Regions from separate parts of the Dermatophilus congolensis genome, predicted to be linked through region 1. Evidence: riboswitches for the same ligand, from Rfam matches in the RefSeq annotation. Region 1 holds a riboswitch; the other holds the start of a gene.
What was found. Region 1 has a riboswitch for cobalamin ahead of CKV89_RS06950 (homocysteine S-methyltransferase family protein). Riboswitches for the same ligand answer to the same signal wherever they lie in the genome.
Positions count from the first base shown of each region.

Region 1 (4,976 bases):
CCACCAACCCCGCCAAAGACATGCCACGAGGACTGATCGGCGCGTTAGTGCTGTGCATGATCCTGTACATGGGGGTCTCGGCCGTGATTACCGGGATGGTTCCCTACGACCGTATTGATGAAGGGGCTCCTTTGGCTGCAGCGTTCACCTCTGTTGGACTGGGGTGGGCTGGCATCCTGATCTCTATCGCTGCGATTTGTGGCCTTACTTCGGTGATTTTGGTGGACATCGTAGGGATGGGGCGGATCGGGTTCGCGATGGGCCGGGACAAACTCCTGCCAGCGTGGATTGGTCGGTTGCACCCCAAATACGGCACTCCCTCGCGGATGACGCTTTTGACGACGGCTTTTGTTGTTCTCCTTGGCGGGTTTGTTCCGTTGGCGGAATTGGCTGACATGGTCGCCATCGGAACACTGTTTGCGTTTGTGGTCGTCAGTGTGGCGGTGCCGGTTCTACGGCGAACCCGACCAGACCTGAAACGGCCTTTCCGGGTTCCGTTCTCGCCCGTTGTGCCAATTATTTCGGTGCTGGCATGCCTGTTCTTGATGACCAACCTGTCTTTGGAGACGTGGATCCGGTTCCTGGTGTGGTTTGGGATCGGTGTGGTCATTTATGCGACGTACAGCTACCGGCATGCCCGCGTTGGTGATCACAACACGGCTAGTTGATAGCTGATTTGTCTGTTCTGCGCAGATAAGCGGCGGTATCCGGCAGGTCACCGGTTACCGCCGCTTATCTGTGTTCCCTGCTGGCCTATTCCTGCTTGAAAGCAGGAATAGGCCAGGGGCACTGCAAGCGGGCTGTCGGTTGCAGTGGCTCGTTCAGCCCGCCACAGGGTCAGGCGTGCGAGCCCAACGCGACGATGTGCTCGGGAAGCCGGTCGTTGTTTCCGTACATGAAGTGGTTGCTCATGTTCTCAGAGAAACGGCTGGCCTCGGTGTACTTGCCAACGGCTTCAGCTACCTGACGCACCAGCATCGGGCTCGCGCCGCAGCACACGCCGAGGTAGTGGGCGCCGAGGTCGAATGCTTCCTTAGCGAACGCCTCGATCTCGTACCGGTTGGTGTAGAGCGGGTCGAGGGCGGTGGGGAAAGCACGTCCGTGCGGCGAAGGAACGCTGGCAGAGACATCGGAGAGGTTGAAGAAGGTGGGTTCTTCTTGGGAGGTGCGGTAGGGGATAGGTAGCGCCCCTACGTGGCATGTCACTGCCTTACGGATGGCGCGCAGCCAGGGCATCATCGTTTCTGGTCCGCGGAAGCAGTTCAGCCCCACCACGTCTGCGCCACCTTGTTCCAGGCGACGGGCTGTTTCGACAATGTCGACGCCGTCGGTCATTTCGTTGGAGGCCATCGGGGCGATGGTCAACACGACGGGCAGGCCGCTGCTTTTTGCTACTTCGAGGGCGGTGAGTGCTTCGCCTGCGTAGTAGAACGTTTCACCGATGATTAGGTCGGCGCCTTCGTCGACGGCCCAGCCCACCATTTCAGTGAACATGGCCCGTACCTCGGCTTGAGATGCGGGGTCTGCGGGGTCCCAGATGTTGCTGTTGCTGATGTTGCCGGCCATGAGGTTGCCTGGGACGGCGTCGGCGACGCTGCGGGCGATTTGTAGTGCGGTGCGATTCAGCGGTTCGAGTAGGTCCTCTTTACCGATGACGCGCATTTTTTCGCGGTGGCCGTTGTAGGTGAAGGCCTCGACGATGTCAGAACCAGCGCGTTGGAAGTCCACGTGCAGGGCTCGTAGTGCGTCGGGATGTTCTAGGGCTACTTCGGGTACGAATTCGCCTGCGGTCAGGTATCCGCGGCGTTCCAGCTCGAACAGGAATCCTTCTGCGCAGATCACGGGGCCTGCGTCGAGGCGTTCGACCAGGGTGGGCTGTTCACTCATTTATTGCTCTCCTCGGCAATTTTGGAGCTTCACCACGAGAAAGAGCAGATAAGCCGCAGGCGTCGGTGTGCGGGCGTGCCTATTTCTGGGCATGCCTAAAGATGACGCCGCGGCCGTCCATCACTCGTGGATCGGCATATTGGTGACGGCGCAGGCGGTCTCCTGACTTTCAGGTCGAGCGCTCTTCCTCAGCCTTCCCGGAGGGACTCCAGTGGCATGTGTGAGGCGGAGCTTCCTGATCACAGTGGCGAGGACCGTGCCGGTTTTTCACCGGCTTCCCGTTTCTGCGTCGCGTGCCCGGGAGTTTAAGCATGCCGCGGTTTTTCGTCTCATGTCCGACCGGATAACGGACAGGTGTGTACCGCGGTGACGGGGGTTAGAAGTGTCTAGTGGTGGTCGTAGGGACCTCGCCGATCGCTTCGAGTGGGCGGCGGCGCATGCGGTGGGGGAGTACGAGATGGGCTGCTTCGTCGAGGTCGTTTTCGTTGATGGTTCCGCGTCCGTGCCAGGCTGCGAGTGCTTTGGCTGCGCGGAGCATCATGATGTCGGCGCGGTGTCCGTCAACACCTGCTTCCATGCAGGTTCGGGCCACGGTGTAAAGGTGTTCGCGGGGGACGGTAACGTCTTTGACGCGGTGCATTGCGCCGGCGATGCGTCGGGAGAGGCGGTGTGATTCTTCTTCCCAGCGGCAGACGAAGCCTGCAGGGTCGTCTTCGTAGGCTAGGCGTCGTTCGACGATTTGGATGCGTTCGGCGATGGATGTTGATCCGTTGATGGTGACGCATAGTCCGAAGCGGTCGAGGAATTGTGGACGCAGTTCTCCTTCTTCGGGGTTCATGGTGCCGATGAGGGTGAATCGTGCGGGGTGGGACAGGCTCACGCCTTCGCGTTCGACGGTGTTGACACCCATGGCGGCTGAGTCCAGGAGTAGGTCGACGAGGTGGTCGTCGAGGAGGTTGACTTCGTCGACGTAGAGGATGCCGCGGTGGGCGGCGGCGAGTAGGCCTGGGTCGAGGTGGCGGGTGCCGTCTTTGAGGGCGTGTTCGAGGTTGAGGGTGCCGGTGACGCGGTCTTCGGTGGCGCCGATGGGTAGTTCGATGACGGGTACGCGGACGTTTTTGATGGGGGGTGTGTCGCCTAGGTCGGGTTCGAGGTGTTCGCGTAGGTCGTGGTATTCCTCGGGGGAGAGGTGGAAGGGGGAGCCGTCGACTTCGGGGTGGGTGGGGAGTAGTTCGGCGAGGGCGCGTACGGCGGTGGATTTGGCGGTGCCTTTTTCGCCGCGGATGAGGACGCCTGATAGTGCGGGAGAGATGACAGCTAGGAGGAGGGCTAGGCGCATTTCGTCTTGTCCGACGATGGCGGCGAAGGGATATGGGGGGTGGTGCATGGGGTCTCCTGAGGGGGGCGTGTGGTTAGTGGGGGTTTTGGGTGCGGACGAGGTGGAGGAGGTCGTCTGCGTGGAGTTCGTCGATGGTGTGGCAGGGGGCGTTGAGAGCGTGCGCGAGGGCGGCGGCGTGGCCAAGTTTGTCGGTGGTGGGGTTTTCGGTGTCGACGACTATCCAGCGGGTTCGGGGGTCTTTGCCGAGGTTGGTGGCGAGGTGGTGGGCTTGGTTGATTGCGCTGGGTGTGGGGTCGCCGTCGAGATCGATGTTGGCGCAGCCGTCGCTGACGAGGATGAGTAGGGGACGTAGTTCGGGGGTTTTGTGTAGGAGTGTGTTGAGTAGGCGGCTGGTGGTGGTTAGGGCGGTGGGTAGGGGTGTGGGGCCGCCGATGGGTAGGTCGGTTAGGAGGCGTCCGGCTAGTTCGATGGAGGAGGTGGGGGGTAGGAGGATGTGGGCGTTGCGGTGGTGGAAGGTGATGAGGGCGACGCGGTTGCGTTTTTGGTAGGCGTCGAGCAGGAGGGAGAGGATGGCGCCTTTGGCTGCGGTCATGCGGTTTTGGGCGCCCATGGAACCGCTGGCGTCGACGATGAAGATGGTGCAGTTGCCGGGGTGGTGTTGGCGGATTTTTTCTTGCCAGTCGCTGCGTTCGATGTGGATGCGGCCGTGGGGGTTGTTGCGGGCGCGTTGGTGGGGTGCAGCGGCGCGGATGGTGGCGTCGATGGCGATATCGCTGGTGGTATTGGGGCGTGCGGGGCGGGAGCGGATGTAGCGGCCGCGGTGTGCGGTTGTGGGCGTGTTTTTGCGGCCGGGGGTGTGGGGGTTGGTGGTGTTGGTGGCAAGGGGGATGACGGGGAATGTGGTGCCGGCTAGGGGGATGAGGGGGCAGGTTGCGGGGGTGTCTGTGTCGGTGTCGCTGGGGGTTGGGTCTGCGATGAGGGGGGTGTGGAGGGTGTGTGTGGTGGTTGTGGGGGTGGGTTGGGGTGTGCGGGAGGTTCCGGTGGGGCCTTCGGGGGTGGTGGTGTGGTGGTGTTGCTGATTGGTGGTCGGTGGTGGGGGCTGGTGGCTGGTGGGGTGGTTTTCCGGTGGGGTGTGGTGGGTGGGGTTGGTCAGTGAGGGTTGGGTTTTTGGGGTGGTGGGGGGTGTGTTGGTGGGGGTGGTGGGGGCAGGGGGGGTGTGGCTGCGGTGGGTTAGGACGAGGGAGGTGACGGCGTGGACGTCTTCGGTGGTGGCGTCGCGTCGTTTGTGCCAGGCGGCGTGGGCGCGAGTGGCTTGGGTGAGGACGATGTCGGCGCGGTGTCCGGCGACATGGTTGGTGGTGGTGATTGTGGTGATGAGGCTGTGTATTTCGGGACAGAGGCTGATGTGGGGGAGTAGGTCGCGGGCTGCCTGTAGGTGGGTGGTGTGGTGGTGTTCGTGGGGGGCCCAGGTGTGGGCGAATGCGTGTGGGTCGTTTTCGTAGGCGAGGGTGCGTTCGAGTAGGAGGACGCGGGTGTCGAGGTCGGTGATGGAGGTGATGTCGACGCATAGCCCGAATCGGTCTAGGGCGTGGTCGGGTAGGGGGCCTTCTTCGGGGTTCATGGTGCCGATGAGGGCGAATTGGGCGGGGTGGCTGCAGGAGATGCCTTCGCGTTCGATGTGGGCGGTGCCGGAGGCTGCGGTTTCGAGGACGAGGTTGAGGAGATGTTCGTCCAGGAGGTTGATTTCGTC
Region 1 covers NZ_LT906453.1:1,618,286-1,623,261, forward strand. The annotation lists gene CKV89_RS06945 (APC family permease) at 1-668, shown strand, start outside; gene CKV89_RS06950 (homocysteine S-methyltransferase family protein) at 838-1,887, opposite strand; cobalamin riboswitch at 2,024-2,203, opposite strand; gene CKV89_RS06955 (ATP-binding protein) at 2,264-3,274, opposite strand; gene CKV89_RS06960 (VWA domain-containing protein) at 3,300-4,976, opposite strand, start outside.

Region 2 (4,976 bases), 930 kb from region 1:
GGGCGAGTTGGTCGCTGACGGAGCGGGCGCCGTCGACGAGGCGGACTCCGGGTGTGCTTTCGCTGAAGGGGATTGTGATGAATCGGTTGTTTTTTACGGCGTCGAGTTGGGATAGGACCGGGTCGTTGGTGAGGTGATTTTTCTTTTTTTCGGCGGTGTTCCAGCTGGCGTCGGCCAGGACGATGACATCGGGGTTGGCGGCGACGACTTTTTCCCATGAGGCTTCGCTCCAGCCTCCGGGGAGGTTGTCGAAGATGTTGGTGGCGCCGACGGCGTTCATGATCAGGTGTGGGCCGCCTGCTCCGGCGCCAACGGTGGGGGTTTTGTCGCCGGAGTCGTACCAGAAGATGGTGTGGTTTTTGCCGGTGGCTTTGGTGCGGATTTCGTCGAGGTGTTTTTTCTGGGTGGTGATGAGGGCGTCAGCGGTGGGGGTGACGGCGAAGATTTTGGCGATTTCGGCGATTTCGTTCCAGCCGTTTTCGAAGGTGGCTTCGGCGGTGGGGGTGCCTTTGGGGCATCCGAAGGGGCTGGTGTAGGTGTTGATGCCTTCGGAGGTGAGTTCGTTTCGGGTGCCGACGGCTTTATCGGTGAAAGCGCTGGCGTAGGCGGAGTAGGCGAAGTCGGGTTTGGCTGCGAGGAATTGTTCTTTGCTGGGGTATTCCTTGGCGAGTACGGGGACGGTTGCGTAGGCGGTTTTGTAGGTGGGGGCGATGGTGTCGTCGAGGTAGGCGGTGCCTGCCATGCGGGGGGCCAGGCCTAGGGCGAGTGCTGTTTCGGTGGCGCCTTGGTTGAGGGTGACGAGTCTGCGTGGTGGGGTGGTGACGGTGATTTTTTCGCCGCAGTTGGTAAGGGTGATGGGTGCGGTGTTGCTGTTGGTGTTGGTGGGTGAGGTGGGTGCGCCGGCGCAGGCGGCAAGGAGGAGGGTGCAGGTGGCTGCGGTGATGTGGCGGGGGTGTGGGCGCACGGTGTGGCTCCTGGGACCGGTGGGCCTGGGTCGCGAGGCCTGATTCTCGATCCGCGCCCGCGGGTGACGGGGCGATCACCAACAGGTATTCGGACTTGGGGTCGTTCGGTGCGGGGCGCCTTCCCAGAGTGCTCCAGTGGCGTGTGTGCCCCGCCCGTCTCCCTTACCGCTGCGCGTCAGTTCCGGTTTTGCACCGGATTCCCTGGCCTCGTGGGCGACTGGCTTTTTCAGCGTAGCAGTGGTTTTGGTGGCTACGGAGTCGTATTTTCTTCGGCTAAGGGATAGCGCAAGCAGCTCGAGAATGTGACCTACCCCCCTCAAGGGAAGATTAGTAACGGATGGGTGAGGCAATGCGGGATGAGATGCCGGATGAAGTGCTGGCAGGTTTTGTCGAACGTGTGGAGAAGGGTGATGTTGCTGGTGTGGTGGCAGACCCCAGGTCGGCCGCGCCCGAAGACTGGAACTGTGGGTACAACTGGGATTGGAAAGAGGCCAATGGTGAGCGTTTCGACAAGTTCATCCAAACTGTGCTCGCCGCTTCAGGTGCGACGCTCCCACCCAAGCTGGTAGGGGAGCTTTTGGCGAACTACGTTCTTGTGCTGGTCGATCAGCCGGATGCAACGGATCGCGGGCTTGTGATGTGGGGTCGTTACCTTGCAGCGAAGGTGGATGAAATAACTGAATACATCACAGAAGTCATGATTGTTGGCTCTAAGTCGCCGGACGCTAGCTGGCCTACAGCGGATTTGGAAGAAATAGCGCGAGACAGCGCGAAGCTTTCCAAACGTCTCTCGCAGAGACCAACGGCCAACTGACCGCGATTTCCATTCAGAACATCGAAGTCGGCTCTTACCCTGTTGTGTGTCCCTAACAGGAACGCTTTAACTCGCAATGTTTCGGCGAACCCTTGCGGACCCATGATGGTCATGGGCGTTTTGTTGCTGGTCGCAGTGGGTGTGGGTCACAGGGTGTCGTGGTGGCGGAGGTGATCGAGCTGGGCTGCTACGCAGATGCGCGCTGCGGCCAGGACGCTTTCGGGTTGGTCGCGGTAGACGTTGTTGGTGATGGCTTCGATGTCAGTGCCGGCTCCGCTGTCGCGTGCAGCGCGGATTTGGCGCAGGCGGGTGGTGCGGTGCTGGATGTAGGCGTTCAGGATGGGGGCGGTATGGGGGCGGGTGGGGCCGTGCCCGGGCAGGAGTGCGTGCTCGCCTTTGTCTCGTAGCAGGTCAATGAGCAGGTGGAGTGTGTCTAGGTAGTCGGTAAGGGTTCCGTCGGGGTAGTCCAGGTATGTGGTGCCGCGGCCCAAGATGGTGTCGCCGGTGAATAGCAGGGGGGCTTCGTGGAGCCGGAAGGTGGTGGAGTCTGCGGTGTGGCCAGGGGTGGCGATGACGTGCAGGGTCAGTCCCTCGGCGTGCAGTGTTTGCCCGTCGGTGAGAGTGGAGGTGCCGATGGATAGGGCCTGTAGGCCGGTGGCTTTTTCGATCAGGGGGACCGCGGCTGCGTGGTCTGCGTGATGGTGTGTGAGCAGCAGGTGAGAGATTTCGGCTTCGTCGCTGGTGGCGGTGGTGAGAATGGTGGCAATGTGGGTGGGGTCAGCGGGGCCGGGGTCGATGATGATGCTGTGTTTTTTGCCTGGGGCGCGAAGGATGTAGGTGTTGGTTCCTTCGAGTGTCATGGGCCCCGGGTTCGGGGCACGCAGCACCGTCACGAACGGTGATGGTGCTCCGTCTCCGGGGCTTTGTGACTGTTCGAGCAGGGTCATTCCTCGCGTAGCGCTACGACGATTTCGACTTCGACAGGGGCATCCATGGGCAGGACTGCCACTCCAACAGCGCTGCGTGCGTGCACGCCGATGTCTCCGAAAGCTTGTGCGAGCAGGTCGGAGGCGCCGTTGATGACGGCGGGCTGCTGGGTGAATGTTGGGTCGCTGGCGACGAAGCCAACAACTTTGACAACGCTCTGGACCTGGTCGAGGTCGCCTACTACTGATTTAACTGCGGCGATGGCGTTGAGCGCGCAGGTTCGCGCTAGTTCTTGCGCCTGTTCGACGCAGACCTCGGCACCTACTTTTCCTGTGACGGGGAGGGATCCATTAACGAGGGGAAGTTGGCCGGAGGTATGGATACGCCGCCCGTCGGCTTTGGCGGGAACGTATGAACCTACGGGAACTGCTACTTCGGGTAGCGCTAAGCCAATCTCTTGCAATCGTTGTTCAACGGAACTCATGTTCAGTCCTCCTGCAGAGGACGTTTGAAATAAGCCACGAGATTTCCGGTATCGGTAGTGACGACCTGGACTAGTTCCCAACCGTCAATACCCCAGTTGTTCAAAATTTGCTGCGTCGCGTGCGGAATGATCGGCGCGGTCGCATATTCCCATTTTTTCATGAAGCAAGCCTATCTATTTCCACAGAACAGAACGAGCGCGGCTATCACACAACTGGGATTCAGTAACTCATGTAAGGGATATTTTTACCCGGCTACTTTGGCAGTACGGTTGGTGTCTTCGAAGACGCGTTTCCAGTCGGTGACCTCTGGGTGTAGGCGCAGCATCTTGCGACGTTCGCGTTCGGTCATGCCTCCCCAAACACCGAATTCAATGCGCTCATCTAAGGCTTCTGCGAGGCAATCGATAACTACTTCGCAATTGCGGCAGATCCTCTTAGCGCGTTGTTGAGCTTTTCCTTCCACAAAAAGCTCATCCGGACCAACAGTCCTGCACCAAGCCCTTGCTGACCAATGCTCGATAGACTCTTCGAACGTTGTTTCGGGCGTTTCAGTAATCACAACTCAACCCTTCAATACGCTGGCGGCCGCGTTGACGCTTCGCGCTGTGAAATCGATCTTAGACACAGACCGGGAGGGATTTGCAATACAGGTTGTCCTGAAAGTCCCCATAGACGACAGGACTGTGAGAGAGTGCCCCAGCACCTCTTAGAGTTGATGTGATCTGGATCACAATTAACGCTTTATAGGGGCATAAATAATGCCTAAGGCATGGCCTATCTCGGCTTATTACTCCGCTGCAGCGGCGCAACACGACATCGTCCAAAAGGGACGTCACCTCCGACGGGACGTAACCTTGACTACATGACGAATGACCCCACCGTCCCCGCGTCTGATCACGAGCAGAATGCGGCGCCGGAGCAACGCGAGGGGCTTCATTCCGCGTTCCGTCTACTGGGTGGAGTTGTCGCCGGGTCAACTGTTCTAGGAGTCCTCGTCGCAGGAATCTTCATGCCCGTCGTTGGAGCAGGCGGCCTAGCCACTAAATCCATCGTGGCTTCGTTCGATGCCATGCCCGCAGAATTCACGGCCTCCCCCGCTTCACAACAAACACGCATCCTGGCCGCAGACGGCTCCACCATCGCCACCCTGGCCGAAGACAACCGCCAAGTGGTCTCCCTCGATGAAATCGCCCCGATCATGCGTAAAGCACAGATCGCAATCGAAGATGAGCGTTTTTACGAGCACAGCGGCGTTGATCCCCGAGGCGTAGCCCGCGCCCTATTCGCCACACTGCGCGGCGACACCCAGGGAGCGTCCACCATCACACAGCAATACGTCCGCCAAACCCTGGTCACTACCGCCCTGAAATCTGACAACGAAGCTGGCGTTGCAGCAGCTCTAGAACGCGGCGGCGTCGCTGGCATCGTCCGCAAACTCCAGGAGATGAAATACGCCATCGCCCTGGAAGATAACCTCAGCAAAGAACAAGTTCTCGAGGGCTACCTCAACCTCGTCTACTACGGCGCAGGAGCGTACGGCGTCGAAGCTGCATCGCAACGCTACTTCAGCAAACGCGCTTCCAAACTCACCCTGCCCGAAGCCGCGATGATCGCAGGACAGGTGCAGCGCCCCAGCTACACCAACCCATTCGAACGCCCCGAAGAAACACTCAAACGCCGCAACGCCGTGCTAGACCGAATGCTTTCTTCTCACGTCATCACCGCAGAAGAGCACGACGAGGCAACCAACACGCCCCTAGGACTCAAACCAAGCTTGCCGAAACA
Region 2 covers NZ_LT906453.1:691,037-696,012, reverse strand. The annotation lists gene CKV89_RS02995 (ABC transporter substrate-binding protein) at 1-964, opposite strand, end outside; cobalamin riboswitch at 1,028-1,202, opposite strand; gene CKV89_RS02990 (hypothetical protein) at 1,315-1,779, shown strand; gene CKV89_RS02985 (MBL fold metallo-hydrolase) at 1,926-2,639, opposite strand; gene CKV89_RS02980 (RidA family protein) at 2,723-3,190, opposite strand; gene CKV89_RS02975 (DUF4177 domain-containing protein) at 3,193-3,351, opposite strand; gene CKV89_RS02970 (WhiB family transcriptional regulator) at 3,436-3,750, opposite strand; gene CKV89_RS02965 (transglycosylase domain-containing protein) at 4,054-4,976, shown strand, end outside.
Region 2: it holds a riboswitch for cobalamin, as region 1 does, so the genes downstream of both, CKV89_RS02995 (ABC transporter substrate-binding protein) here and CKV89_RS06950 (homocysteine S-methyltransferase family protein) in region 1, are expected to answer to the same signal.